DNA from 3 places in the Micromonospora sp. RL09-050-HVF-A genome. Region 2 is predicted to be linked to each of the others. Evidence: riboswitches for the same ligand, from Rfam matches in the RefSeq annotation. Region 2 holds a riboswitch; each other region holds the start of a gene.
What was found. Region 2 has a riboswitch for cobalamin ahead of bluB (5,6-dimethylbenzimidazole synthase). Riboswitches for the same ligand answer to the same signal wherever they lie in the genome.
Positions count from the first base shown of each region.

Region 1: another riboswitch for cobalamin. It lies ahead of J7462_RS08335 (ribonucleoside-diphosphate reductase subunit alpha); the one in region 2 lies ahead of bluB (5,6-dimethylbenzimidazole synthase).
Region 3: another riboswitch for cobalamin. It lies ahead of cobN (cobaltochelatase subunit CobN); the one in region 2 lies ahead of bluB (5,6-dimethylbenzimidazole synthase).

Region 1 is NZ_JAGKQP010000002.1:1,887,332-1,897,265, forward strand. It holds gene J7462_RS08305 (PEP/pyruvate-binding domain-containing protein) at 1-1,396, shown strand, start outside; gene J7462_RS08310 (TetR/AcrR family transcriptional regulator) at 1,403-1,969, shown strand; gene J7462_RS08315 (hypothetical protein) at 2,089-2,475, shown strand; gene J7462_RS08320 (hypothetical protein) at 2,613-3,332, opposite strand; gene J7462_RS08325 (oxidoreductase) at 3,388-4,290, opposite strand; gene J7462_RS08330 (helix-turn-helix transcriptional regulator) at 4,419-5,306, shown strand; cobalamin riboswitch at 5,335-5,551, shown strand; gene J7462_RS08335 (ribonucleoside-diphosphate reductase subunit alpha) at 5,671-8,046, shown strand; gene J7462_RS08340 (ribonucleotide-diphosphate reductase subunit beta) at 8,100-9,077, shown strand; gene J7462_RS08345 (PIG-L family deacetylase) at 9,143-9,934, opposite strand, start outside.
Region 2 is NZ_JAGKQP010000002.1:39,708-49,641, reverse strand. It holds gene J7462_RS00495 (amino acid adenylation domain-containing protein) at 1-3,392, opposite strand, end outside; gene J7462_RS00490 (kelch repeat-containing protein) at 4,194-5,255, shown strand; cobalamin riboswitch at 5,263-5,462, shown strand; gene bluB (5,6-dimethylbenzimidazole synthase) at 5,499-6,122, shown strand; gene J7462_RS00480 (hypothetical protein) at 6,562-6,996, shown strand; gene J7462_RS00475 (helix-turn-helix domain-containing protein) at 7,175-7,399, opposite strand; gene J7462_RS00470 (2Fe-2S iron-sulfur cluster-binding protein) at 7,376-9,424, shown strand; gene J7462_RS00465 (hypothetical protein) at 9,698-9,934, opposite strand, start outside.
Region 3 is NZ_JAGKQP010000002.1:1,261,118-1,271,051, reverse strand. It holds gene J7462_RS05915 (carboxypeptidase-like regulatory domain-containing protein) at 1-341, opposite strand, end outside; gene J7462_RS05910 (glycine zipper family protein) at 338-946, opposite strand; gene J7462_RS05905 (hypothetical protein) at 960-1,304, opposite strand; gene J7462_RS05900 (DUF3153 domain-containing protein) at 1,405-2,211, opposite strand; gene J7462_RS05895 (MFS transporter) at 2,748-3,989, shown strand; gene J7462_RS05890 (aldo/keto reductase) at 4,063-4,956, shown strand; gene J7462_RS05885 (hypothetical protein) at 5,088-5,423, shown strand; cobalamin riboswitch at 6,035-6,164, shown strand; gene cobN (cobaltochelatase subunit CobN) at 6,473-9,934, shown strand, end outside.

The DNA of each region.
Region 1 (9,934 bases), 1.8 Mb from region 2:
CGCCCAGGCGGTGATGGAGCACGTCCTGCGGGACCCCCGGTTCGCACCGTCCGGTGACGGCTCCCGCCGCCGCCCGGCGGACGCCTCGTTGGGCACGGCGCTGCGGGCCCTGCGGGGCATCCTGCGGGCGCTGACGCGACCGGACGCGGCACGGCGTCGGCTGGTCGCTGCCGTCGACCGGCTACGGGCCGAGTCGGTGGCACCGGCACACCTGCGGACGGCCCACGAGCGGCTGCGGTTCGTCCGCGAACACGGCGACGGCGGTGCCGCCGACGACATCACCTGGCCGATCGTGGCCGGGATGCTCGCCTCGGCCCTGCCCGCCCACCTGCTCAAGGGCGTCGCCACCGAGGATGACGTCCATGCGGTGCTGCGTGGCGTCCCGCACAACGTGACGATCGAGATGGACCTCGCACTGTGGGCGCTGGCCAGCGCCGCCCGCGAGCACCGCGACCTGCTCCTCGACACGCCACCGGCCGAACTGGCGGCCCGGTACCTGCGGGGCGCGCTCCCCGAGATCGGCCTGTCCGGGTTCCTGTCCCGCTACGGCCACCGGGCGGCGGCCGAAGCCGACGTCGGTGTGCCGCGTTGGGCCGAGGACCCCACCCCGGTCCTTGCCGCCGTCGCCAACTACCTGCGGCTGACCGACCCCGCGCAGGCACCCGACCGCCGGTTCGCCGAGGCCGCCGCAGCAGCCGGGGCCGCGCTCGACGAGTTGGCCGCCCGGGTCCGCCGACGTCGCCCGGTCCGGGGCCGGATCGCGATTTTCCTGCTGCGGCGGGCACGACGGCTGGCGGGACTGCGGGAGGCCGGCAAGTTCGCCGGGCTGTACCGGCTCCGGACCGTACGCGAGCAGTTGCTGCTCATCGGGGCGACGCTGTTCCCGACGGCGGACGACGTCATGTTCCTCACCCTCGACGAGGTCGAGGCGGCCCTGGCCGGTGCCGACCTGACCGGGCTGGTCGCCCGACGCCGGGCGACCCACCGGCGTGAGCTGCGCCGCCGGGTCGTGCCGGTGGCGCTCCTGTCCGACGGGACCGACGTGGAGAGCACCCTGCCGGCCCCCACCGACGGGGCGGGACTGCTGCGGGGCGTGGGGGCGGCGACGGGTAGGGTGACCGGCCCGGCCCGGGTGGTCACCGACCCGGCCACCGCGTACCTCGAACCCGGGGAGATCCTCGTGACCGCCACCACCGACCCGGGCTGGACGCCGCTGTTCCTGACCGCCGGGGCGCTGGTCACCGAGACCGGCGCGATCATGGCGCACGGCCCGACGGTGGCCCGCGAGTACGGCATCCCGGCCGTGATCAGCGTGCCGGGCGCCACCTCGCGGATCGTCACCGGTCAGATGATCACCGTGGACGGCGCGGCCGGCACCGTGACGACGGCGCGGTAGGCCCCGATGCCCAGGAAGGTCGATCCCCGTCAGCGCCGCACGCTGATCGCGGACGCGCTCATGCGGGTCGCCGCCGACCGGGGTCTGGAGGCGGTGAGCCTGCGGCACGTGGCCGCCGAGGCGGGGGTGTCCGCCGGCATGGTGCAGCACTACTTCACCACCAAGGACGAGATGATGGCCTTCGCGCTGTCCGTCGTCCGGGACCGGGGTCGGGCCCGGGTCGAGGCGGCGGTCGCGGCGCTCGGGTCGGACCCGCGGCCCCGGCTGCTGCTGCGCACCCTGCTTGCGGCGTTGCTGCCGTTGGACGAGGCGGCGCGCGAGGACGGACGGGTGGCGTTGGCGTTCCTGTCCTGGACCGCCCTGCACCCGGCGGCGGCCCCCGGCCTGCGGCCGGACACCGCGCAACTGGTGGAGTTCATCGCCGGGCTGCTGCCGCGGTCACCGGCGTCGGACGACGCGGCGGGGCTGCTGGCGCTGGTGGAGGGGCTGGGGGTGTACCTGCTCGGCGGGCAGTACACCCCGGCGCAGGCGACCGCGGTCCTCGACCACCAGTTGGACCTGCTCTTCGCCTGACCGCAGGCGGCGTCCCACGGGTCGGCGGTGCCCCGGCGCGGACCGCTCGCCGTGCGGGCTTGGCCGACCCGTGCAATCCTCTGTGGACAGTGATCGTCACCTATCGACAGGAGACTTCCATGCGATCTCGGCTCCTCTCCATCGCCTCCGCGCTGACCCTCGCCGCGAGCGGCTCGGTGCTGGCCCTGATACCCGCCAGCCCGGCCAGCGCACACTGCGACGGCCACGGGCAGCACCCGGATCTGTACAGCGGCGGCGGGATCTCCTGGGGCGACGGGACCTTCATCCGCGCCTACCCCCACCAGGACTGCCAGCCCAAGGGCCAGGGGTACCCGAGTCAGAACATCGACGTCCACTGCGCCACGCTGACCGGTGACCTGTGGTTCTTCGTCCGCAACACCTCCACCGGGATCAACGGGTGGGCCCGCCGGGACGCGCTGCGCTTCTCGCAGACCGTCACCATCGACGACTGCGCCAACGGGCTCGCCCCGCACCGCGTGGCCTGACCGAGGCTGCCGGCCCGGCACGGCGTGCCCCTCGACGATTCGAGCGGTGCGCAGGTGTGACGGGACCCGGCAGCCCGGGGTGGACGGCAACCGCGTCCACCCCGGGCAGGCCGGACCCGCAGGTCGACCCGACGGCGTCAGGTCAACAGCGCCGGGCGCAGCTCACCACCCACGTTGATCGTGCCGACGACCCGGTCGCCGGTGAGGTCGAAGACGTCGACCGCCCGGTTGGTGCGCATGAGTTCCCGCACCGACGGCGGCAGCGGCGGGGGTTCCTTCATCGCCGCCCGGACGTCCCGGGTGGTGGAGATCAGCCGACCGACCAGCGACGCCCCGTCGTGGTCCACCCGGACCCGGCCGTACTCCCAGCCGCAGGTGGTGAGGTCGAGCACCTCGAACAGGCGGGCGAGCAGCGGATGCGGGTCGGTCGCCCGGACGAACTGCGTCGCCCTCGTCCCGACGACCGTGGCGGCGGCGGCGACGTGCACGTACGGGTGCAGGCCGCCCGGCAGCGCGAACAGCGGCCAGTGCAGCCGGCCACCGGCCGCCCGCCACAGTGGCCGGTAGTTGCGCCGGTCCACCGGGAACCGGTGACCGGTGCGCCGGTACAGCTCCGCCGTCTGGGCCGACAGGTCCGCGTGGGCCGCGTCGGCGAACTCGCCGACGATCCTGGCCGCCACCGCCAGGCCGTCACCGTCGTCGAGCAGGCCGACGATCCCCGCCACCTGGTCGGCCGGCGCGACGGCCACGTGGGTGCCGTACCGCTGCCGCACCTCGGCCGACAGCGCCGCCTGCCGGACCGGATCCTCCTGGACCTGCCGGCCCCCGCCGCCCAGCACCCGCCCGAGCCATCCCATGTCGCCTCGTCTCCGCCACCGTCACCGACCGCAGCCATGCTAGTGCGACCCTGCGTCAGAGATAGCTCACGCCGGTCAGTTCCTCGGCCGCCGTCCACAGCCGCCGGCCGACAGCGGGATCGGTGGCCTCCGGGCTGGCCCGCACCTCGGTGACCGGACCCCAGGTCTGGAAGAGCCGGGCCGGGCCGAAGAACTGGCCGCCCCGGACCGCCGGGTCGGTGGCGGCGCGCAGCTGGGGCAGCGCACCCCACTCCACCGGCTGGGTGGCCAGCAGGCCGAGCCAGGCGACCACCCGGCCACGCCGGCCCCGGTGGGCCATGGCCCGGGGGGTCAGGTTGGTGCGGGTGACACCGGGATGGGCCAGCACGCTGAGCACCGGTGCTCCGGCGGCGCGCAGCCGCCGGTCCAGCTCGACGCCGAAGACGGTGGTGGCGAGCTTGGACCGGCCGTACGCGGCGGCGCCCCGGTAGCCGCGCTCGCCCATCAGGTCGGCGAAGTCCAGGTGCGCGTTGCGGTGGGTGATCGAGCTGAGGTGGACCACCCGGGCCGCCCGCGCGGCGGCCAGGTTGTCCAGCAGCAGACCGGTCAGCGCGAAGTGGCCCAGCAGGTTGGTGGCGAGGTGCAGCTCGTGGCCGTCGACACTGGTGCGGCGCGGGCCGAGCAGCACCGCACCGGCGTTGTTGACCAGCAGGTCGATCCTCGGATGGGCGGCGGCCAGTCCCGCCGCGAACGCCCGGACCGAGGCGAGGGAGGCGAGGTCCAGCTCACGTACCTCGACGTTCCCGCCGATGCGCCTGCCGGCCTGCCGGCCGGCGGCGGTGTCGCGGACGGCGAGCACGACGTGCGCACCACGGTGGGCCAGCGCGGTGGCGGTGACCAGGCCGAGGCCCGAGTTCGCGCCGGTCACCACGGCGGTACGGCCGTGCTGGTCGGGGATGTGGTCGGCGGTCCAGGTCATCTGCTGCTCCTGAGCGGTCGGGGTGGGGACGCCGACGTTAGGGGCCACCCGGCCGGGCTCGGTCGTTCCCGGTCGCCTAGGTCCCGCAGTCCTACCCACCCCGGTCCGGGCCGCGTCACACTGGCCCCATGACCCATCCGTACGCCCGCGAACTCGGTGACTTCCTGCGCGCCCGACGCGGCCGGCTGCACCCCCGCGACGTCGGCCTGGAGCCGGGCGGGCGACGCCGGGTCACCGGGCTGCGCCGCGAGGAGCTGGCGCTGCTGGCCGGGTTGAGCACCGACTACTACCAGCGGATGGAGCAGGGCCGGGAGGTCCGCCCGTCCGACCACGTGCTGGACGCGCTCGCCGCCGCGCTCGCCCTCGACGACGAGGAACGCCGGCACCTGTTCACCCTGGCCCGCGCCGCCCGCCGGCCGGTACCGGCCCGGGTGGACCACGGCCCGGAGCGGGTGCCGGAGAGCACCCGACGGCTGCTGCGGGTGCTGGACACCCCGGCGGTGGTGCTCGGCCGCCACCTGGACCTGCTCGCCTGGAACCGGTGGGCGGTGGCGCTGCTCGGCGATCCGGCGGACCTCCCGCCGGGCCGGCTCAACATGCTGCTGCTGATGTTCGACGAGGCGGCGTCCCCGGTGCGGCGCTGCGCGTCCTGGGAGCAGCAGGCACTGGACTACATCGGCATGATGCGTGCCGCCGTCGCCACCGACCCCACCCATCCCCGGGCCACCGCGATCGTCGGTGAGCTGAGCATCCGCAGCGCCGAGTTCCGGCGGCTGTGGTCGCGGCACGACGTGCGCGGGTCGGTCAGCGGCACCAAGACCTTCCAGGTCCCCGGGGTCGGTGACATCGTCCTGGACTGGGACACCTACCCGCTGCCCGGCAACCCCGGCCCGGTCCTGCTGGTCTTCACCGCCGAGCCCGGCAGCGCCGACGCGGACGCCCTGCGGCTGCTGGCGTCACTGCGGGCCACCGACCGGTCGGAGGAGAGTTATCTGACACGCCGACGCGACATCTAGTGTTGCCTCTCCCCCATCCACGCCATATATGGTGTGCCACGCAGCTGGTTCGACCGGGCCCGGTGGTCCGGTCGAGGCAACAGGGAACCCGGTGGAAATCCGGGACTGCCCCGCAGCGGTAAGTGGGAACGACCGCCGTCATCGAGCACTGGACCGCCAGGTCTGGGAAGCGACGGCCAGTAGGCGACCGGCGACCCCGGTCACGCCCGCGAGTCCGAAGACCTGCCAGTGCGCCGTGCGCTGCTGCGCGCGGCGGTCGGAGGTCGCGCGGGACGACCGACGCCAGCACCCGGGCCGGCCGTCGTGCCGTGCCCGTTGGCGTTCTCCCGCGTCCGATGGCCATCGGTGACAGCGAGGAGAGGTCATGACGAACGTAGCGGAGCGCCCACCGTCCGAGGTCGACGGCGCGGAGTCACGCCGGCCGGCGATGCGGGTACGCAAGCGCGACGGCGACACCGAGCCGGTCGACGTCAACCGGATCGTCACGGCCGTCGCCCGGTGGGCCACCGACCTGGACGAGGTCGATCCGCTGCGGGTGGCCACCAGGACGATCAGCGGCCTCTACGACGGGGCGACCACGGCCGAGCTGGACAAGCTGTCGATCCAGACGGCGGCGGAGCTGATCGGCACGGAGCCGCAGTACTCCCGGCTGGCGGCCCGGCTGCTGGCCGCGTACGTGGACGAGGAGGTCCGCGGGCAGGCGGTGGAGAGCTTCAGCCAGTCCATCCGGTACGCCCACGGCCTCGGCCTGATCGCCGACGACACGGCGGCATTCGTGGCCCGGCATGCCCGGCAGCTCGACGACGCCGTCGACCCGGCCGGTGACCTGCGGTTCGAGTATTTCGGGCTGCGGACGGTGGCCGACCGCTACCTGCTGCGGCACCCGCAGTCGCGGCTGGTGGTGGAGACCCCGCAGTTCTGGCTGCTGCGGGTGGCCTGCGGGCTGTCCACCACGCCCGACGAGGCGGTCGGGTTCTACCGGCTGATGTCGTCGCTTGCCTACCTGCCGAGCTCCCCGACGTTGTTCAACTCGGGCACCCGGCACACCCAGATGTCGTCGTGTTTCCTGGTCGACTCGCCGCGCGACGAGCTGGACTCGATCTACGAGCGCTACCACCAGGTGGCGAAGCTGTCGAAGTTCTCCGGCGGCATCGGCATCTCCTTCACGCGGGTGCGGGGCCGGGGCGCGCTGATCCGGGGCACCAACGGCCGGTCCAACGGGATCGTGCCGTTCCTCAAGACCCTCGACGCCGGGGTGGCGGCGGTCAACCAGGGCGGCCGGCGCAAGGGCGCCGCCTGCGTCTACCTGGAACCCTGGCACCCGGACGTCGAGGAGTTCCTGGAGTTGCGGGACAACACCGGTGAGGAGGCCCGGCGTACCCACAATCTCAACCTCGCCAACTGGATCCCCGACGAGTTCATGCGCCGGGTCGAGGCCGACGGCGACTGGTCGCTGATCGACCCGTCGGACGCCCCCGAGCTGCCCGACCTGTACGGCGAGGACTTCGACGCCGCGTACCGGGTCGCGGAGAAGAAGGCGGTCCGCACGGTGAAGGCCCGGGACCTGTACGGGCGGATGATGCGCACCCTGGCACAGACCGGCAACGGGTGGATGACGTTCAAGGACCCGTCGAACCGGCTGTCCAACCAGACCGGCGTGCCGGGCAACACGATCCACCTGTCCAACCTGTGCACCGAGATCCTGGAGGTCAACAGCGACACCGAGACGGCGGTGTGCAACCTCGGCTCGGTCAACCTCGGCGCGCACCTCACCGGCGACGGCGTCGACTGGGACAAGCTGCGCGCAACGGTCCGGACGGCGGTGGTGTTCCTGGACCGGGTGATCGACATCAACTACTACCCGGCCGAGCAGGCGGCGGCGTCGAACCCGCGCTGGCGGCCCGTCGGGCTGGGGCTGATGGGTTTGCAGGACGCGTTGTTCGCGCTGCGGCTGCCGTTCGACTCGGCCGGGGCCCGGGAGTTGTCCACCCGGGTCCAGGAGGAGATCTTCCTGACCGCCCTGGAGACCTCGGCCGGCCTGGCCGAACGGTTCGGCGCGCACCCGGCGTACCCGCAGACCAGGGCGGCCCGGGGTGACCTGCACCCGGACCTGTGGGGGGTCGAGCCCACCCAGACCGCGCGGTGGGCGGCGCTGCGCACCCGGATCGCGGCGCACGGCCTGCGCAACTCGCTGCTCGTGGCGATCGCCCCGACCGCCACGATCGCGTCGATCGCCGGCTGCTACGAGTGCATCGAGCCGCAGGTGTCCAACCTGTTCAAGCGGGAGACCATGTCCGGGGAGTTCCTCCAGATCAACACCTATCTGGTACGCGAGCTGAAGGCGCGCGGCCTGTGGACGTCGGAGATCCGCGACCAGATCAAGCGGGCCGAGGGTTCGGTGCAGGGCATCGTCGACCTGCCCGTCGAGGTGCGGGAGTTGTTCCGGACCGCGTGGGAGCTGCCGCAGCGGGCGCTGATCGACCTGGCCGCCGCGCGGGCGCCGTACATCGACCAGTCGCAGTCGCTGAACCTGTTCCTCAGCGCGCCGACCATCGGCAAGTTGTCCTCGATGTACCTGTACGCCTGGAAGTCCGGGCTGAAGACCACCTACTACCTGCGGTCGCGTCCGGCGACCCGGATCCAGCAGGCCACCGTCACCGTCGCCCCGGTCGTGGCGGCCGACGCCGAGGCGTTGGCCTGTTCCCTGGAGAACCCCGAGAGCTGCGAGGCGTGCCAGTGACCACCGTCGACGAACCCCGCACCGCCGGGCGGCAGCTGCTGCTCGACCCCGGCATGGACCTCACCCTGCGGCCGATGCGCTACCCGCACTTCTTCGACCGGTTCAAAGACGCCATCCGCAACACCTGGACGGTGGAGGAGGTCGACCTGCACTCCGACCTGGCCGACCTGGAGCGGCTGTCCCCGGCCGAGCGGCACCTGGTGTCCCGGTTGGTGGCGTTCTTCGCCACCGGTGACACGATCGTCGCCAACAACCTGGTGCTCAACCTCTACCAGCACGTCAACTCTCCCGAAGGCCGGCTCTACCTGTCCCGGCAGCTGTTCGAGGAAGCCGTGCACGTGCAGTTCTACCTGAACCTGCTCGACACGTACGTCCCCGACGAGCAGGAGCGGTTCGCCGCGTTCGCCGCGATCGAGAACATCCCGTCGATCCGGCGCAAGGCCGAGTTCTGCTTCCGCTGGATCGACTCGGTCTTCGAGCTGCGGGAGCTGCGTACCCGGGCGGACCGGCGGGCGTTCCTGCTCAACCTGATCTGCTTCGCCGCCTGCATCGAGGGGCTGTTCTTCTACGGCGCGTTCGCCTACGTCTACTTCCTGCGGTCCCGGGGTCTGCTCAACGGGTTGGCGTCGGGCACCAACTGGGTGTTCCGCGACGAGTCGATGCACATGGCGTTCGCCTTCGACGTGGTGGAGACCGCCCGGCGGGAGGAGCCGGACCTGTTCGACGCCGACCTGGAACGGCAGGTCACCGAGATGCTCGCCGAGGCCGTCGAGTGTGAGGTGCAGTTCGCCGAGGACCTGCTCGACCAGGGCGTGTCGGGGCTGTCGCTCACGGACATGCGGGCCTACCTGGAGCATGTCGCCGACCGGCGGCTCACCCAGCTCGGCATCGCGCCACGCTACGGCGCGCAGAACCCGTTCGCGTTCATGGAGCTACAGGACGTGCAGGAGCTGTCGAACTTCTTCGAGCGGCGGGTGTCGGCGTACCAGGTGGGGGTCAGCGGCAGCGTCACCTTCGACGACGACTTCTGACCGGCGCGGCCGGGGCCCGGTCCGGTGGTCACACACCCCCACCGGACCGGGCCTCGGCCGTCCGCTCAGGGGCCGGCGTTGCCGAACACCTCGATCTCGGCGAGGCCGACGTTGACGGTGCCGCCGCCGACCCCGGTGACGGTGAGCGTGACGCTGGTCACCGTCTTCGCCGCCGGGAGGATGACCTCCGTCGGGCCGCCGCCGTTGTCCAGGGCGCCGACGGCCGTGGAGGTGCCGTCGCTGAACAGCAGGGTGCCGCCGGTGATCTGGTCGTTGGGGTTGGGCCGGTCGTAGAGGACGACCCGGCGGACGGTGCGCGGGCCCGACCAGCTCAGGGTGAGCTGGGTGCCGACCCCGCCGAAGACGGTCGCCCACTCCCGGGTCGGGTCGTCGGGCCAGCCGGCGATCACCCCGTCGACGGCCTTGGCCGCCGTCTGCCCGCTGCCGGTGTCCTGGCTGGTCGCGGTGACGGTGGCCGTCCGGGCCAGGTTGGGGCCGAGGACCTTGTACTGCCGCTGGAGGAAGGCCGGGTAGTCGTAGCCGGCGCAGGTGGGCAGGCTGGTGCAGGCCCCGTCGTCGTACTGGCCGTAGGCGAAGAAGGCGGCGGACTTGCCGGCGACGTCGGTCGACCCCAGGTTCGCCGGATAGTTCTTGATCTTGTAATCGTGGTAGCCGGTGAACGTGGGCGACCCGACGTACGCCTGCTCGGCGGCCTGGGCGAAGTAGGCCGCGCCGTGGTGGTCGCTGTGGTCACCGTCGCCGAACCCGCCGACGTGGTCCTGGGTGTTGACGGCGGTCGGCTGGTAGGCGGCCATCAGCCCGGCCAGGGTGCTGATCAGGCCGGCCCGGCTGTAGCT
Region 2 (9,934 bases):
CGTTGCTCGATCAGCTGGAGCAGCTTCGCCGCGTGCTCCTCGTCGGCGCCGAGTGCGAACAGGTTGTCGGTGACGGCGGCCGGGGTGGCCGGTGACACCAGGACGTCGGTCATGGCCAGCGCGATCGTCTGCGCCAGGCTCAGCGCATCGGCGGGCGGGCCCGCCTGCTGGTGGGGCGGTTCGGCGGCCGGATCGGCGGCCGGTGGTGCGACGGCCTGCAGGTGCACCTGCTGGGCGAAGTCGCGTAGGTTGGGCGAGCCGTACAGGGTCCGGACGCCGAGTTTCGCGCTGAACGCCTGGTTGACCCGGCTGATGACCCGCATCGCCTGCAACGAGTTGCCACCCAGTTCGAAGAAGTCGTCGTCGGCGCTGAGTCGCCAGGCGGCCATGCCGAGGACGTCGGCGAAGACGGCGGCGACCTGCCGTTCGGTCGGAGTGGCCAGCGCGACGACCTCCCGGTCGGCCTGGACGTACGCCGCCGGTGCGGGCAGTGCCCTCCGGTTGAGCTTGCCGCTGAGCGACATCGGCAGGCTCTCCAGCACCCGCCAGGCCTGCGGGACCATGTATGACGGCAGAAACTGGGCGGCGTGCCGGCGCAGTTCGGCGACCGATGGTTCCGTCGACCCGGTCAGGGTCACGTAGCCGGCGAGGATCTGCTGGCCCCGTGCGTCCTCGGCCAGCTTCACCGCCGCCGTGTCGACCGCGGGATGGGTACGCAGCACCGCTTCGATCTCCTCGACCTCGATCCGTAGGCCCCGCAGCTTGATCTGCGTGTCGATTCGGCCCAGGAACTCCAGGTGGCCCTCGCGGTTCCAGCGGACGAGGTCGCCGGTGCGGTACACCCGTCCGGTGGACCGGAACGGGTCCGGGATGAACTTCTCGCTGTGCAGGTCGGGGCGGTTGAGGTAGCCGCGGGCCAGCCCCTCGTCGCCACCGATCAGCAGTTCACCCGGCACCCCGACCGGCACCAGCGCCAACTGCTCGTCGACGACGTAGAAGCGACGTCGGGTGATGGGCCCGCCGATGGGCGGCGAGGTCCGGTATTCCCCGCGGGGTACGACGTGCAGCGTCACGCCGATCGCCGCCTCGGTGGGGCCGTAGCCGTTGACGAACGTCCGACCCGCGACGTTCCACCGGTTGGCCAGCTCGGCCGGGCACGCCTCACCTCCGGTGAACACGTGGCGCAGGTGCGGGTACGGGCCGTCGTCGAGCAGCGCCAGCAGCGTCGGAGGCGCGCCGACGAAGGTGACGCGCTCGGCGCGGATCAGCGCGGACAGCGACTCCGTCGAGTGCAGGGTCTCCCGGCGGGCACACACCAGCGTGGCGCCGCTGATGAGCGCGGCGTAGACCTCTGCCTGACACAGGTCGAAGGCGAGTGACGCGAACTGCAGGATCCGGTCGCCGGGGCCGAACTTGAAGGTCTCGGCGAACGGGACCAGGTAGGACACCAGCGCCCGGTGCTCGGTCAGCACCCCCTTGGGGCGGCCCGTCGAACCGGAGGTGTAGATCACGCTGACCAACGAGTCCCCGGTGCTCACCTCGTCGAGCGGGTCGCCTGCTCCCCCGACCCCGGCGGACTCGATGTCCGGCCAGTCGCGGTCCAGGCACAGGTAACGACGCGACCGGGGCTCGGGAAGGCTGGCGAGCAGGTCGCTCGTGGTCAGCACCACGTGTGCGTCGGTGTCGTCGAGAATGAACTCCAGGCGGCCGACCGGGTGGTCGATGTCGAGGATCACGTACGCGGCACCCGCCTTGGCGACACCGAGGAACGCCACGAGGACGTCCAGGCCGCGATCCATCGCGACCCCCACCAGCTCTTCGTGTCTGACCCCGCACCGGTGCCTCAGGTGGGCGGCGAGGACGGCGGCACGTCGGTCCAGCTCCCCGTAGGTCAGCTCGACGCCCTCGAAGACCGCCGCGACGGAGTCGGGTGCCGCTGCGGCCCGTTCCGCGACGAGGACGTGCACGGGATCGGAGCGGACGGCGTCGTCCGGACCGCGACCCAGCCGCATCAACTCGGCCCGGTCGTCGGCGGACAGCAGGTCGATCTCGGACACCCTGATGCCGGGGTCGGCGGCCGCACCGGTCAGGACGCGCTCGATGTGGGTGAGCAGTTGGTCGATGCGCCACCGGGCGAACAGCTCCGTCGAATACTCCGCCGACACCCGCAGCTCGGTCGCCGACTCGGCGAAGGTCAGCGACAGGTCGAACCGGGAGTGCATCGTCTGCTGGTCGACCACACTGATGGTGGCTCCGGGCAGGTCGAGGGAGCCGCTGCCGGTCTCCTCGCTGAGCACCTGGAGAAGGACGTCGAACAACGGATTGCGGCTGGGGTCGCGGGGGACGGCAAGGCGGTCGACCACCCGCTCGAACGGCACGTCCTGAAGCTCGTAGGCCCGCAGGGAGGTGTCCTTGACCCGATCGAGCAGTTCGGCGAAGGTGGGCTTTCCGGACAGGTCCAGCCGCAGCACCACCGCGTTGACGAAGATGCCGACGACCTGTTCCAGGTCGGGATCGGACCGGCCGAGTGCGGTGGTGCCGACGGCGAGGTCCTCCTCACCGGTGTAACGGGACAGGACCACCCCGAGGGCCGCGGTCAGGAGCATCGACAGCGAGACCTTCTGCGACCGGGCGAGGTGGCGCGCGGTGGCACCGATCGATGCCGGAAAGACCCGGCTGAGGTGTTCGCCGCGGTGGACGGTGTACGGCGGTCGCGGGTGGTCCGCCGGCAGGTTCAACGCCGGCAGGCCCGACAGCTGGGACTTCCAGTAGGTGAGCTGCGCTTCGAAGGTGCCGTCTTCGAAGGCGACCCGCTGGGCCTTGACGAAATCGGCGTAGTCGGTGGCGGCCCGGCCGGCCGGGAGTTCGTGACCCTGCCGGATCGCCGCGTACGACCTGCGGATCTCGTCACTGATCAGGTTGATGGACCAGCCGTCACACACGATGTGGTGAATGACGATGGACAACAGGTGTCGTTCCGTTGCGACGCGGAACAGGCGGAACCTGTAGAGCGGGCCCACGGCCAGGTCGAACGGTGTCCGTGCCAGCGTGGTCGCCGCGTCGAGGGCACGTGTCTCCCCGAGTTCCCCCGCTGCGGTGGAGTCGTCGATCACGAGCGCCTGCTCCGGAGGAGCTGCGATGACCTGGTAGGGAACGCCGTCGTGCGCGTCGAAGCGCGCGCGGAGGATGTCGTGGTTCGCGACGACCCGGGTCATCGCGGTCTGTAGTGCCGAGTGATCCAGGTCGCCGTCGATCCGGTACAGCACGGCGACGTTGTACGTCGGTGTGCCGGGGGCGAGTTGGTCGAGAAACCACAACTGTTCCTGGGCGAACGACAGTGGCAGTTCAGCCGAATCCGTCGCGTGTGCCGAATTCACCGAGGCCTCGGTCACTACCTCTCCTTCCTACAGACACCCGCAATCTGTCGAAAAAGCGCAAACTCGTGTCGCGTAATCACAGAGATGTCAGTGCCCGGGAGCGAACCCGGCGCTGTTTCGCCACGAAGTGACCTACGGTGAATCAACTTGGACAGCGTCATCGGTCGGCGCCGGATATTGCTTCGATCTATTGCCACAGCTAGCGACCAGAGTATGACTGACGGTAACATTAGCGATGGGGTGCGTCAATACGTATTGCTGGCCGGCCGGAAGTTCGCCGGCGGGGGTTGCGGCTGATTTGAGCTGGTCCGCATGGCTCATGGTCAGGTGTCCGTAGCGCTGCCCATCATGGTGAACCGTCCCGTTTTCGGCGCAGTCGGCGGTCACTGCGCGTGGCGGACGCCCGGAGCGCGGTGCACCACCAGGATCCCGCCGGGGAACGGGGGCGGACCTGGCCGACCGGACAGCCCCGCAACGGCACGCCGACGCGCCGTCCGGCGTGGAGGCCGGACCGTCCTGCGGGATGCCGACCCCCTCACCACGGGCGGCAGCCGGCAATCACGGCGTCGCGTTCCCCGCCCGACGCCGGCACCACCCACGGCGCACGTGAGGAGAATTCCCTTCCGCATCGTGCGGACACGACCCCGAGTGGTGACCGGCGACAGCTTCCCGAACGAACACACAATCAGCCACGACACCATTCTCACCCTCGGGGGAAATTGGCAGGTTCTTCACGGCTGCCGCGTACGCCGGACTGCTAGCCTGCCGATCAGCGGAAAACGCCCGTCGACTCAGCGCGAAGGGAGCATCCCAGTCGTGACGACAATTCGCATTCTCGGCCACGCCGCACCATGGAGGACACTGTTCCTCGCCATTGCCGTCGCGGTGGCCCAACTGCCGGCACCCGTCGCCGGTGCCGCCGCCAGGGGCGACCGACCCGCCCTCCGTTGGCGGGCCGACGACGCGCTGTCGAGTTCCCGCTTCGCGCTGGCGGCGGCCACGGCGCCGGACGGGTCGATCTTCGCGATCGGGGGTGCCGACGCAGCTTCGGTCACCACGGTGGTGGAGGTCTACACGCCTCGGACGCGGCGGTGGAGGGCCGGCCCGTCGCTGCCCCGGCCCCGGTACCGCCATGCGGCGGCCACCGGCGGGGACGGGCGCGTCTACGCGATCGGCGGCAGCTCTCCCGGTGCCGAGGGAGCGTTCCTCAGCTCCGTGCTCGCCCTGACGCCGGGCGACGACCACTGGGTGCCCGTCGCGTCGATGCCCAGCGGACGGCAACTGCTCGCCGCGACGGCCGGCACCGACGGCCGGGTCTACGCCGTCGGCGGGGACCGTCGCGACTCGCTGTCCACCCTGGAGGTCTACGAGCCGACGGTGGACCGGTGGACCACCGCGGCGTCGATGCCCACGCCGCGCTACGAGATGGGGGTGACCGGCGGACCAGACGGGCGGATCTACGCGATCGGCGGCTGCGGGGACGGCGTCCTGAACGTCCTCGACGTCGTCGAGGCGTACTCGCCCACCACCGACACCTGGGCGACTCTCGCGCCGCTTCCCAGCCGGCGGTGTCTGGTCGACGCCACGACCGGCCCGGACGGCCGGATCTATGCGACAGGTGGCTGTGAACTGGTCACCGACCCTTCGGGAAGACCTGTCGACTGCGTGGACACCACCCGGGTGGACGCGTACTCACCCGACACCGGCACCTGGGCGACGGTCACCGGCACCACCACCGCCCATCGTGAAGGCGCGGCGGTCACCAGCGGCAGGAGGATCTTCGCGATCGGCGGGCACACCGCCGGGGTGGAGTCCGCGCGGGTGACCGCCCGCCGCCCGCCGGGGGCGTGGCCGGCCTGCGTCACCGGCACGGGTTAGCATCGGCGGCGGCATGATCGTGCGAGGTGCCCCGCGGGTGCGGGGAGAATCGGGAAGCCGGTGTGATTCCGGCACGGGCCCGCCGCGGTGACCGGGGAGCGACCGTCCAGGCGCGAGGAGCGCAGCCACTGGCCGTACGGCTGGGAAGGCGGACGGGTTGGCGTCGATCCGGGAGTCCGAAGACCGGCCTCGCGTCGACCGCCCGCCCGTCCGGGGTGGGCCGAGCGCAGCGGGAGCCTGCCTGTGGAACTCTACGACGCCATCCACCGCCGCCGGGACGTCCGGGCCCAGTTCACCGGGGAACCGGTGCCGGACGGCGCCCTGCACCGGATCCTGGACGCCGCGCACGCCGCACCCAGCGTCGGCTACTCACAGCCGTGGGACTTCGTCCTGGTCCGGGACCCTGCCATCCGTCGTCGGTTCCACCGGCACGTACAGGCCGAGCGGGCGACGTTCGCCGCCACCCTGGACGGCGCGGCGGCCGAACGGTTCGCGGGCATCAAGATCGACGGGGTGTTGGAGTCGACGCTGTCGGTCGTCGTCACGTACGACCCGCAGCGTGGGGGCCCGGCCGTGCTCGGGCGGCACGCCATCGCCGACGCCGGTCTCTACTCGGTCTGCCTGGCCATCCAGAATCTCTGGCTCGCCGCCACCGCCGAAGGGCTGGGCGTCGGGTGGGTCTCCTTCTACCGGGAGTCGTTCCTGGCCGGGCTGCTGGGCGCACCGGCCGGCATCCGGCCGGTGGCCTGGCTCTGCGTCGGGCCGGTCACCCACCTGGAGTCCGTGCCCGACCTGGAACGGCACGGGTGGCGTCGACGCCGACCTCTCGCCGAGGCGATCCACCACGACCGTTGGTTGCACAGCTGAATCCCCATTTTCCATCGTGGATGACAGCGCGCCTCGTCGCTGCAACACTGTTTTCGGTCGATCCCCCGCCAACTTCCTGAGTGCCCACTGATGGATTTTGACAGCGATGGGACAGCCATTGGATCTGCACAGGGTAGTAATCAGCCATCCTGAATCCTGCCCGAGACAGGTTGACTTCATTGTCACCGACGACCGGCACGGCACCGCCGCTGCACCGGCGGCCTTCCCCGCCGGACTTCGCTTCGGGGTTCACCGGTGACGCGAGGCGGTCGTTGTCGCCGCGGGTCACGGCGACCGATGGCAGCTCACGGAGAAACCAGCCCCGAGCGCCCGCCTGACTGCGGTCGGATGTCCCCCGGGCCGACGAACACAGCCTCGACGAGCGCGCTGAGTACGCCGACTCATGCCTGGTCGGGTCGGACCATCCACGCTGGACCACGTGACTTCTGAGGCGGCCGGTGCACGTCGGTGGGGTGGCCCGATCGTGGGGCTCCTGGTCCTGGTCTGGATCGGCGGGCTGATCGCGGCAGCCGTGTGGTGGCTGAGCATCGGCTTGGCGCAGTGGAACGCCAACTACGACGGCCGGCCCGACGAGCTGGTGGGCCTCGGACGCCAGGCGAGCCTGGCCCTACTGGTCGCCGCGTTGGTGGCGATCGCCGGCCCGGCAGTCATCGCGCTCGTCGCGTACCGGCTGCGGCTGGTCCGAACCGCGATCGTCTTCCTGGTGCTGACCGTCGTGATCGCCGTGCCCGCCCTACCGTTCGCCGCATCCGTCGGGCGGGGTCTCACTCCGGTGCCGGCAGACACGACGCCCGGCCCGCCAGGGCACTGCGTGGAACTCAGCGGCGGCGACAACCGCTGCCCGGGCGGCTGACGGGAGCGGGAGCAGCAGGGTGTGCCGGGATGACCGGGCAGGCGGCCCACCCGGAAACGACGGAAGGACCGGGGTGGTGCTGGCTTCCATCCGTCGAGGTGCCGGCCTGGCGTCGACCTGTCGGGAGTACGCGGGTCTCGACCATCACCCCGTGACAGGATCCGCCCGCCCTCCTTGCCTACTGGTCGTGACGGGCCTTGACCGCAGCCGTACGCAGCGCATCGATCGCACCCATGTTCAGCTCGGCCCAGCGTTTGAGCTCGCGCAACGGACCGACGAGCGTGTCGCCGAGCGCTGTCAACGAGTAGTGCACGGCGGGCGGACTCGTGGGTTCCACCCAGCGGCGGGCGAGGCCGGCGCCTTCGAGTTGACGCAGGGTGTGGGTGAGCATCTTCTGGGACACACCCGGCATGCGGCGGCGCAGCGCGGCACGAGCCGGACGACGTTCGTCGGTGGCGTCGCCGGGTTCGCCCACGTCCAGTCCCCCACGCGGATCTCGTCCGCCCTCCCCGAGGCCGACGCCTCCCCCGGGCCGACGTCGATGTTCTTCCTGCTGCCTGGAGTCGGCGAGGTCCTGCGTGTCAACGGCACGGTCACCTCCCAGCGGCGAGCACGGACCACGGTGGTGATCAGGCAGGCGTGGGTCCACTGCGCGCAGGCCATCCTCCGGTCCGGCCTGTGGCAGCCACCCACCCAGCAGACCGCGTCGGCCCCGCAGATCGCCCTCGACGAGCCGCTGGGGGCACCCGGTGTGGCCGAGTTCCTCGCCGCAGCGCCGTTCCTCGCACTGTCGAGCTGGGACACCGAGGGTGGCAGCGACACCAGTCCCCGAGGCGACCGGGGAACGGTGGTCCGGATCCTCGACGGTCGGACGCTCGTGCTCCCGGACCGCAGGGGCAACAAACGCGCCGACACGCTACACAACCTGCTGCAGGATGAGCGGCTCGCCTTCGCCGCGCTCGTGCCCGGCCGCAGCGGGGTGCTGCACGTACGCGGGCGCGGCGTGGTAACCGACGACCCGGCACTGCTACGGACCCTCGCGCTGCGCGGGCTGGCACCGCACGCGGCGCTCGTCATCGACGTCGAACACGCCGAGGTGACCGGCAACGACGCGGTGGCCCGGGCCCGGCTGTGGCATCCCGGCGCACACCTCGACCGCAGTGCCGCGCCGGATCTCACCATGATCGCGTTGGAGCACCTCGCCACGAACTCGGCGGACGCGCCGGGCGGGCCGCCTGCGGCACTGTTCAGGGTCATCGGCGCGATCCCGGGGCTGTCGCGGGCGCTGCGGGTGGTGATGCGCCGCGCCTACCGCTCCGCGCTGCGTAAGGAGGGCTACGCCGACATCGCGGACGGGCGACGGACCGACGGCGACCGGGCCGGAAGTCCGCTGCGGGAGGTGCGCATCGTGGAGATGCGCCGGGAGACGCCGAGCACCGTCACGATCGTCCTCGAAGACGCCGCCGGACGGCCCGACCACTTCGCGTTCCGGCCCGGTCAGTACTTCACGCTCGTCGTCGAGGTCGACGGCCGACCGGTCCGGCGGGCCTATTCGGCCTCGTCCGCGCCGGGGACGACGCGGCTGGAGGTCACCGTCAAGCATGTCGAGGGAGGGCGGCTCTCCAGCCACGTGCACCGGATGCTGCGCGTCGGGGACCTCCTGGGCCTGCACGGCCCGTCCGGGACGTTCCACACCGAGACCGAGCCACCGACCGAAATACTGCTCGTCGCCGCCGGCAGCGGTGTGACGCCGATGATGAGCATGATCCGTACGCGGCTCGCCGACCGGGCCGGCCACGACCGGATCGCGCTGCTCCACAGCAGCCGGGACGCCGACGAGGTCATCTTCGCCGCCGACCTCGACCGGTTGGCCGCGGAGCACCCGGACCGGTTGTCCGTCACCCACGTCCTGACCAGACGGGACGGCCGCCTCGACGCGGACCGCCTGGTGGACTGGTTCACCGGCCGTACGCCGGCCGCAGACGCCCGCTACTACGTCTGCGGCCCCGAGGCGCTCATGAGCACCGTACGGAAGGTGCTCGCGAGCCTCGGCGTGCCGGACGCGCGGGTGCACCACGAGACGTACACCTCGGGTGCCGGCACCACGATCGCGACCACGACGCCCCAGCCGATGACCGTGGAAGCGGCCGGGCAGCCCGTCGGCGCGGGGACGGTCGAACCCGGTCAGAGTCTGCTCGACGCGGGTCTCGCCGCCGGGATCGACCTGCCGTTCTCCTGCACCGTCGGCACCTGCGGCGAGTGCGTCGTGCGGCTTCGCCGCGGCGACGTCGTGTTGAGCGAGCCGAACTGTCTCACCCCGCAGCAGCGGGCCGCCGGCTACACCCTGACGTGTGTCGCCCAGCCCCTGTCCGAGGTGACCATCGACCTCGCCGACCAGGGGCGTTCCGCGATAAGTGGCCAAGGCTGATCTGGACACCGGGTGGCAGATCGACGGGGTTGCAGGTCGACGGCGTCGTAGTCACGACGCCACCGACGACGACCCGGCCGACACCAGGCTGATCACACCCACGGTCAATGAGGTCCGCCACCTGATCACGCGTGCGTCATCCGTCCGACCAACGACGCCACCCACCGTCTGCACTGGTCGGGTTGACGCGATTCCGCAAGCTCGAGCCCGACGAGCCCACTACACGCCGCCTCCATCCCGGATTCCCGTCAGGGTCTCGCGACGGCTGATGCGCTAGACAGTGGTACCCGCCTTCTCCGTAGCGTCGCCGGAATTCTCGGTGCGGGTTACGCGGGCGAGAAAGACACCCCACGCGGCGAGCAGCACCGGAACCAGTGAGTTCCACCAGTTCGGTGTCAACCAGGGGAAGGAGCCCACGACGAATGCGGCTGCGGCAACGATGCCGACAGCTCGCCCGGCCAGTCCGGCGCGTGTCGACCAGCCGAGCGTCACCGCAGCAACGGCGAAACC
Region 3 (9,934 bases), 1.2 Mb from region 2:
CGGGGGGTGACGCCCAGGGTCACCCACAGCGCCGGGTCGCCGGCCTCCAGGACCAGTTCCGGTTCGCCCGCCTCGGCGGCGGCGGTCAGGACCCGGTCCAACCCGGCCAGCGCCGTCGGACCGGCGGCGCTGACCAGGTAGCGGATCGTGAACCGGTACGGTTCCCGGGTGCCGGTGCCCCGGGTCTGCCGGGCCGGCCGCAGGGCCAGCGGCCACAGGGTCAACCCGGTGCCGCCGTCGGTGGGCGGGCCGATCGGGACGTCCTCGCCGGCCACCCCGGCCAGCCAGGCCGCCAGCGCGGCGGTGGCCGCCTCGACCGGTCCCCGCCCGTCGCCGGTCATCGCGGCGGCGTCCCCTGGATGCGGTACGCGATGGCCTCGTTCCACACGTGCGGGTAGACGCCGATCTCGAAGTACCGGGTGAACCGGTTGATCGGGGCGTTGGTGTGGTCGTGCCAGAGCAGCCACACCGGGGCGACGGTGAACAGGACGTAGTTTCCGACGACCAGCGGCAGGTAGAGCGGCCCGAGCAGCCGGGCCTGGAAGATGTGCACGTCCTCGTGGCGTTGGATGCCGGGGCCGGACCCGGCGCAGACGGTGCCGATGGTGGTGGCGTAGCGCGGGGACACCCCCTCGACCAGGTTGACCCGGCAGCTGTGCTGCGAGGTGGGCCGGTCCAGCGAGTGGCCGAAGACCAGGTGCAGGGCGAGGTAGAGCGCCCCGACGGCGGTGTTCGGCAAGCTCCAGGTGTGGTCGACGACGAAGAGCAGCACGCCCCGGGCGTCCGGGCCGTACACCCGGGCGGCGGCGACCGACCAGCCGAACGGGACGCCGACGAGCAGGCCGACGACCGCCCCGACGAGCAGGCCGACCGGTCCGCCGGTGAGGACCCCGAGCGTCGCCCCGCACAGGACGTGGACGGCGGCGCTGACGATTCCGAAGATCATGACGCGCCTCCGCTCAGACCCAGGAACGGACGAAGCGGGGCTCGCGCCCCTGGGCGAGCTGGCCGGCCGACGCCTGGGTCGGCTGCCGGTTGCCGGGCGGCAGCTGGTTGACGCCCAGCGCGGCGGAGAAGATGACCAGGCCGTTGAAGAACGCGATCAGCCACTTCTCGCCGCCGGCCCCGGTGGCGAACGCCGCGGTGGCGTACGACAGGGTCAGCGCGACGCCCAGGGCGATCCACTTGCGGGCCTTGTCGCTGTTCGGGCCGATCAGTCCGCCGACGACGTTGGCGGTGAGCAGGGTGGCGGCGCTGGCGCCGGCCACACTGCCGAGAGCGGCCCAGGTGAAGAGATCGTTCACGGCGATCTCCCTTCGAGTGGTGCGGGGAGGGTAGGTGCGGGTGGTGAGGTGCGACGGCCGGTGGGGCGGGCCGCCCGGGTGCCGTGGTGGTGCGCCGGGGTCAGACCGGCCCCGGACGATCGGTCGGTGCGGCCCCGCCCGTGGTGCCGGTCGGGCCCGGCGGGGTGGACGGGACGGTGGTGGCACGGGCGCGGCGGCGCAGCAGCACGGTGACCACCCCACCGGCCAGCAGCAGGAGCAGGACCGCACCGGCCACCAGCAGCCAGGGGAAGGAACCCGGGTCGTCGTCGCCGGCGGCGGCGACCGGGGTGGCCGACGGGGTCGGCCGGGGCGGGGCCTCGGCGATCGCCCGTAGCTCGGCCGGCTTGGGCTGGTTGGCCACGACCTTCCAGCTGACCGAGCGCCCGCTGAGGGTGCCGTTGGTGTCGATCACCCGCCCGGGAAAGGTCACGGATATCTCGAACGACATCAGCTGCATGAACGCCTGCTGGTTCTGTGGATTCTGCTCGGCCACTTTTCCGCCGTATTTCTTGGGATCGAGCGGCAGGCTGAAACGATAGAGATCACCGTCGCGGACAAGATTCACACTCTCGCTGGTGAAATCCTTCAACGGGGTGTGCCGATAGGTGATCTGCGCGCCGTAGTAACGCTCGTCCTGGTAGACGGTCTCCTCGCCGACGGGGAGGCTGGGAATGTTCTCCCGCAGTTCGGCGTAGGCCACCGCGATGTTCTTGTTGCGGTTGCTGAGCACGGACCTGTCCGCGGTCAACAGGAGTTGCCCGTCGATGGTGTCGTCGGCGTTGACGGTCAGGCCGAGGTTGAGTTGCATGCAGCCGGCGAGCGACGCCACCAGGGCGAGGCACGCCACCGCCCGTACCGCCCGGCCGCGCCAGAGTCCGGTTGTCATGGTCACATTGTGTGTGATCCACTTCACAGTCGGCAGTCCTAGATCGGTCATCCGCCTGTCTCCGATCTTACCGGAACGCCCAACTGTTCGGACAGTACGGAAATGGTGAAAGGCAGATATCCTGGACGGTTGACCACCATTGTCGACACTATCCGCTCCGTTTCCGCGCGCACCGGATCCGCATCGAACCCCGACGGCACCAACCCGAAACAACCGACCCTCCCACTCCCACTCCCACTCCCACCCCCTACCCCCGTCCCCGCCCCCTTGGGTCCGTACCCCGCTTGGTGATCAAGAGGTTTGCGTCAGAAAATCCTCGGCAGGTGACGCAAACCTCTTGATCACCGGGGAAAGCCGGGGGCGGGGGCGTTGAGTGGGAGGGGTGGGGGGTGGGGTGGGGGTGGGGGCGTCGGGGCAGTGGGCTGCGGTAAGGGGCACATCGTGCTTGTGGCCGTGACGAAACCGGTGTGAGATCTCCGGTGAGGACCGTCGTGCCCACCCCGGGGACGGCCCCCGGCCGAAGGGACCGCACTGCCGTGAACGCCGCCACCGAGCCCCGTACCGTCGCGCCCCGGGTGGTGCGGGCCGCCCGTACCGGAGTCGCGGTGGTCTTCGCCCTCAACGGCCTCGCCGTGGCCAGCTGGTTCTCCCGGGTCCCGGCGGTCCGCGACGCGCTCGGCCTCAGCGCCGGCCGGCTCGGCCTGCTGCTGCTGGCCATGTCCGGCGGCGCGGTGCTGGCGCTGACCAGCGCCGGCCTGGTGACCCAGCGGCTCGGCCCGGCCCGCACCGTCGTCGCCTCCACCGTGCTGGTCGCGGTCGGGCTGGCCGGGGTGGGCGTCGCCACCCCGCTCGGCTCGCTGCCCGGCGTCGCGGTCGGCCTGTTCGCCCTCGGCTACGGCTCCGGCACCTGCGACGTGGGCATGAACGTCGAGGGCGCGGCGGTGGAGAAACGGCTGGGCCGCACCATCCTGCCCCGCTTCCACGCCGCCTGGAGCCTCGGCTCGGTGGCCGGTGCCGGGCTGGGCGCGGGTGCGGCCCGGCTCGGTGTGCCGATCACCGTCCACCTGGCGGTGCTGGCGGCGGTGGTGCTCGGCGGCACCCTGCTCGGGGCGCGGAACTTCCTGCCCGCCCTGCCCGCCTCCACCGCGGACGGTGCCGCGTCGGCCCGCCGGGGTGGCCTGCTCGCGGCCTGGCGGGAGCCGCGCACCCTGCTCATCGGCGCACTGGTGCTGGTGATGGCGTTCACCGAGGGCAGCGCCAACGACTGGCTGGCGGTCGCCTTCGTCGACGGCTACGGGGTCAGCGAGGCCGCCGGGGCAGCCGTCTTCGGGGTCTTCGTCGCCGGCATGACCATCGGCCGGACCGTCGGCACCGTGGCCATCGACCGCTGGGGCCGGGTGCCGGTGCTGATCGGCACGATCCTGCTGGCCGCCGCCGGCTCGCTGCTGGCGGTGCTGGCCGGCTCCGGCCCGCTGGCCGTCGTCGGGGTGGTCCTCTGGGGGCTCGGCGCGTCGCTCGGCTTCCCGGTCGGGATGAGCGCCGCCGCCGACGACGAGGAGCACGCCCCCGCCCGGGTCAGCGTCGTCGCGGTGATCGGTTACACGTCGTTCCTGGCCAGCCCGCCGCTGCTGGGCCTGCTCGGTGACCACGTCGGCATCCTGCATGCCCTGCTGGTGGTGCCGGTGCTGCTGATCCCGACGCTGGCCCTGGTGCCGGCGACTCGTCCACCGGCCGGCGTCGGGCCGTCGGAACACACCGCCCCAGTACAGAAAAACTAACAGTTCCCGGCCCGCACCGGTATCGGGTGCGCGGCCGTTACGCCGGGTCGTCGCCGCTGGCTAGGGTCGCCGGATGCCAACTGAGATCACCGCCGCAGCGGCGGGCCGCTGGACCCTGGGCGACCGCACCGTGCACCGGATGGGCTTCGGCTCGATGCGGCTCACCGCCCACCCCGACCGGGACCGGGCGCTGCGCGTCCTGCGCCGGGCCGTCGAACTGGGCGTCGACCACATCGACACCGCCGCGTTCTACGTCTCGCCGGGCGGCACCCTGAAGGTCGGCACCGGCCCCGCCCGGTACGCCACCGAACTGATCCGTGCCGCCCTCGCCCCGTACCCGGAAGGGCTGGTCATCGTCACCAAGGTCGGCTTCCGGGCCGACCCGACGACCGGCACGCGCGAGGAGGCCAGCCCGGCGCAGCTGCGCGCCCAGGTTGAGGAGAACCTGCGTCGGCTCGGCCGCGACCACCTCGACCTGGTCAACCTGCGGATCGTCAAGCGGCCCGCGCCGGACTCCGTGGCCGAACGCTTCGGTGCGCTGGCCGAGCTGCGCGACGCCGGTCTGATCCGGCACCTGGGCCTGTCCAACGTCCGCGTCGACCACCTCGACGAGGCGCAGACCATCGCCCCGGTGGTCTGCGTGCAGAACAACTACGCCCTGGACAACCGCGGCGACCAGGACGCCATGGTCCGCGAGTGCGGTGCCCGGGGGATCGCCTACGTGCCGTTCTTCTCCCTGACCGGCGTCAACCGCGAAGGCGGGGCACGTACCGACCACGACGCGGCCGTACGCGCCGTCGCCCGCGCCCACGACGCCACCCCGCAGCAGGTACGCCTCGCCTGGACGCTGCACCAGGGCCCGCACGTGCTGGCCATCCCCGGTACCGGTGACCCGGCCCACCTCGCCGAGAACGTCGCAGCCGCCGCGCTGCGACTCACCCCCGACGAGCTGGCCGCCCTGGGCTGAACGGTCCCGGGCGTGGCGCGTACGCCCTGGGGCGTCGAGGTCTGCCCCGTCCAGCCGGTTGTCACCGGGCTCGCAGCGCCCTGCCAGGCAGGGGTGTTCCACTGGAGGGACGCCGAGGAGAGGACGGGCAGATGGGCTGGTTCAGCCGACGGACCCGGGCTGACGAGGGCATCCCGACCAAGCTCGATCGGGAGGCCACCCGGGACGACCTGACCGCGTTGGCGGACTTCGTGGCCGCCCACCGGGGGGTGGAGTTCTATCTCGAACCCGAGACGACCGCCACCGACACCACAGTGGTGGCGATCGCGCACGACGGGGAGTGGATCCGCCGCCGCACCGGCTCCCCACGTACGGCGGCGAAGCTGGCCCACCGGCACGCGGTGCCCCTCTACGAGGCGGCGAAGACCGGATACCCGGAGCGGATGCGGGCCTGGAACCGGACCCACCCCGAGCGTCGCCTCCGTTGACCCCTCAGCCGCTGCGTAGAGGGTGGCCAGGGGTCTGCGGGGTGGGTGTCTGTGGGGGCGGGCCGTGGGGTGCGGCCGTGGTGGTGGGCGCGGCCGTTGGCCGCGCCGGCGGCTGCGGGCCAGGGGTGTGTGGGTATGTCGTCGCGGGCCCTTTCGAGCTGATGACGGTGACGGATCGGTCCCCCCGGGTGGGACGGCCCGGCCCGACGCCCGTCCGGTCGGGTCGGACCGTGCCGACCCCGAGTCGTTGACGTCATCAGCTCGACAGGGTGCGAGAGAGGTGTTCCGACCGCCAGGGACGGTCGGTCCCGGGACGGTCGGTCCCGGGACGGTCGGTCCCGGGATGGGTGCCTCGATCGGCTCCGCACCGGCTGGTGGCGGCCGGCGGACCTCCCTCAGGCGGGTTGCGGGTCGCCTCGGAGGATCTGCGGGTGCGCCGCACGGGGCGGCTGCGGGTCGGCCGTCGGGCGGGGCCGGACCCACCCGTGGGATGCGCGGGGCGGGCGGCTGCCGGCCTCGCCACAGGGGTCGATCGGTGCCGTCGCGGGGCCGGTGGCCACCGTTGACCTCGGGGTGAGGAGTATGGCAGCATTCGCGGCCTGACGGCAGTGAAGGAAGTCGGTGCGATTCCGACGCGGTCCCGCCACTGTCACCGGGGAGCGATCCCCCCTCGTGAGTCACGACCGTGCGTGCACGGTTGGAAGGCCGGGGGTGAGCGTCGATCCGGGAGCCAGGATACTTCGGCCGTCGGAGAACCCCAGGGCGTGGACACCCGAGGAGGACCCGATGACGCACAGCGTCACTGCCGACCCCATCACGGTCGGTGATTTCTGCATCACCGTCGAGCCCGCGCCGCCGCGTGCTCCCACCTCTCCCACCGTCGCCGGCCGCCGCCGGGGCGGTCGGCCTGCCACGTACCGCTGACGGCCGGTCCGGGTACCCCGCCGCAGGCGGGTGCGTCGTACCTCCGCCGCCGCTGACCGGCGTCCCTCCCGCCCCGCTCGGCCCGGCCCTGTGGTCGAGCCGGACGTCACTCTCCGGAGCCGAACGTGCGCATCCTGCTGCTGTCCACCGCCGACACCGATCTGCTCGCCGCCCGGGCCAGCGCCGCCGACTACCGGCTCGCCAACCCCACCCGGGTCGACGTGGACGCCGTGCCGGCCCTGCTCGACGGGGTCGACCTGGCCGTCGTACGGCTGCTCGGTGGTCGGCAGGCGTGGCCGGACGGCCTCGCGGCGGTGCTCGGCTCCGGCGTCCCCACGATCGTGCTCGGCGGCGAGGCGGTGCCCGACGCGGAGCTGATGGCGGCCTCCACGGTGACCTCCGGGGTGGCCACCGAAGCCCTGTCCTACCTGGTCGAGGGGGGTGCGGCAAACCTCGCCCAGCTGGCCCGGTTCCTGTCCGACACGGTCCTGCTCACCGGTGAGGGCTTCGACCCGCCCACCCCCACCCCGCCGTACGGCATTCTCGACCGTCGACCCCCGACCGCCCCGGTCGACCCGACCGCCCCGGTCGACCCGACCGCCCCGGTCGACCCGATCGACCCGGCGGAACCGGCGGCCGGGCCGGACGGGCGGCGGGCGGACGGCGACGGGCGGCCCACGGTGGGCATCGTGTTCTACCGGGCGCACGCGCTGGCCGGCAACACCGACTTCGTGCACACCCTGGCCGACGCGGTCGACGCGGCCGGGGGGAACCCGCTGCCGATCTACTGCGGATCGCTGCGCGGGCTCACCCCCGGTGCCGGGCCGCTGGACCTCTTCGCCCGCTGCGACGCGCTCGTCGTCACCGTCCTCGCCGCCGGGGGGACGGTCGCCGCCGACGCCTCCGGTGGCGGCGACGAGGACGCCTGGGACGTCGGCGCGCTCGCCGCCCTCGACGTGCCGGTGATCCAGGCGCTCTGCCTCACCAGCACCCGGGACCAGTGGGCCGGCAGCGACGCCGGACTGTCCCCGTTGGACGCGGCGATGCAGGTGGCGATCCCCGAGTTCGACGGCCGGATCGTCACCGTGCCGTTCTCGTTCAAACGCATCGACGCCGACGGGCTGTCGGTCTACGCCGCCGACGCCGAGCGGGCCGCCCGGGTCGCCGGGATCGCCGTCCGACAGGCCCGGCTGCGGCACCTGCCCCCCGCCGACAGGCGGCTGGCGATCGTGCTCAGCTCCTACCCGACGAAGCACTCCCGGGTCGGCAACGCCGTCGGCCTGGACACCCCCGCCTCGGCGGTACGCCTGCTCGCCGCCCTCGCCGCCGCCGGATACCACCTCGGTGACGCGCCCCCGCCCACCGACGGGGACGCCCTGATCCACGCACTGATCGCCGCCGGTGGTCACGACGTCGAGTGGCTCACCCCGCAACAGTTGTCCGCCGCCGAGGCCCGGGTGCCGGGGGAGACCTACCGGCGCTGGTTCGACCAGGTGCCGGCCGACCTGCGGGACCGGATGCGGGAACACTGGGGTGAGCCACCCGGCCAGCTCTACACCGACGACGGTGACATCGTCCTGGCCGGGCTGCGGTTCGGCAACGTCACCCTGCTGATCCAGCCGCCGCGCGGCTTCGGTGAGAACCCGATCGCCATCTACCACGACCCCGACCTGCCACCCAGCCACCACTACCTCGCCGCGTACCGGTGGCTGGCCGCGCCGGTCGCCGACGGCGGCTTCGGTGCCGACGCGGTGGTGCACCTCGGCAAACACGGCACCCTGGAATGGCTGCCCGGCAAGGGCCTCGGCCTGGCCGCCGACTGCGCCCCCGACGCCGTCCTCGGCGACCTGCCGCTGGTCTACCCGTTCATCGTCAACGACCCCGGCGAGGGCACCCAGGCCAAGCGGCGGGCGCACGCCGTCGTCGTCGACCACCTGGTGCCCCCGATGGCCCGCGCCGAGGCCTACGGCGACCTGGCGAAACTCGAACAACTGCTGGACGAGTACGCCACCGTGCAGGCCCTCGACCCGGCGAAGGTGCCGGTGGTCCGGGGGCAGATCTGGGAGCTGGTGCGCGTCGCCGAACTGCACCACGACCTGCACACCGAGGCGATGCCCGACGCCGACGACTTCGACGACTTCGTGCTGCACCTCGACGGTTACCTGTGCGAGGTCAAGGACGTGCAGATCCGCGACGGGCTGCACATCCTGGCCGAGGTGCCCACCGGTGAGCCCCGGGTGAACCTCGTCCTCGCCGTGCTGCGCGCCCCCCAGGTGTGGGGCGGCGCCCAGGCCCTGCCCGGCCTGCGTCAGGCCCTCGCCGCCAGCTATGACCTCGACGAGCAGGCGCTGCTCGCCGAGCCCGGGGCGCGGGTGGCGGTGCCGGCGGCGCTGACCGACGTCGTCGACGGGCCGTCGGTCACCGCCGCCGACGCGGTGGACCTGATCGAAGGGCTGGCCCGGCGGCTCGTCCTCGGCATGGAGACCCTCGGTTGGGACCCCGCCCGGGTCGACGAGGTGGTCACCGAGGTGACCGGTGGGTCCTGCCCCGACGCCGCCGAGGTGCTGCGGTTCGCCGCCCGCGAGGTGGTGCCCCGGCTGGACCGCACCACCGACGAGATCACCCACACCCTCGGCGCGCTCGACGGCCGGTTCGTGCCCCCCGGTCCGTCCGGGTCGCCCACCCGGGGGCTGGTCAACGTGCTGCCCACGGGCCGCAACTTCTACTCCGTCGACCCGAAGGCGATCCCCAGCCGCAACGCCTGGGACGTCGGGGTCGCGCTGGCCGACTCGCTACTCGCCCGCTACCTCGCCGACACCGGCGAGTACCCGCGGTCGGTCGGGCTGACCGTGTGGGGCACCAGCGCCATGCGTACCCAGGGTGACGACATCGCCGAGGTGCTGGCCCTGCTCGGCTGCCGGCCGGTGTGGGACGACCGGTCGCGGCGGGTCACCGGCGTCGAGGTGGTGCCGGTGGCGGAACTGGGCCGGCCCCGGGTCGACGTCACGGTCCGCATCTCGGGCTTCTTCCGGGACGCGTTCCCGCACGTCGTCGCCCTCCTCGACGACGCGGTACGGCTGGTCGCCGCCCTCGACGAGCCGGCCGGGGACAACTACCTGCGCGCGCACGTGGCCGCCGACCTCGCCACCCACGGCGACGAGCGGCGGGCCACCGCCCGGATCTTCGGCTCCAAGCCCGGGGCGTACGGGGCGGGGCTGCTGCCGCTGATCGACGCCCGGAACTGGCGCACCGACGCCGACCTGGCCGAGGTGTACGCCGTCTGGGGTGGCTACGCCTACGGCCGGGGCCTGGACGGGCGGGAGGCGCGGGCCGACATGGAACGGTCCTTCGCCCGGATCGCGGTGGCGGCCAAGAACCAGGACACCCGCGAGCACGACATCGTCGACTCCGACGACTATTTCCAGTACCACGGTGGGATGGTGGCGATGGTGCGGCACCTGACCGGGGCCGCCCCGGCCGCCTATGTGGGCGACTCGGCGATGCCGCACGACGTGCGCACCCGCACCCTCGGCGAGGAGACCCGGCGGGTGTTCCGGGCCCGGGTGGTCAACCCGAAGTGGATCGCC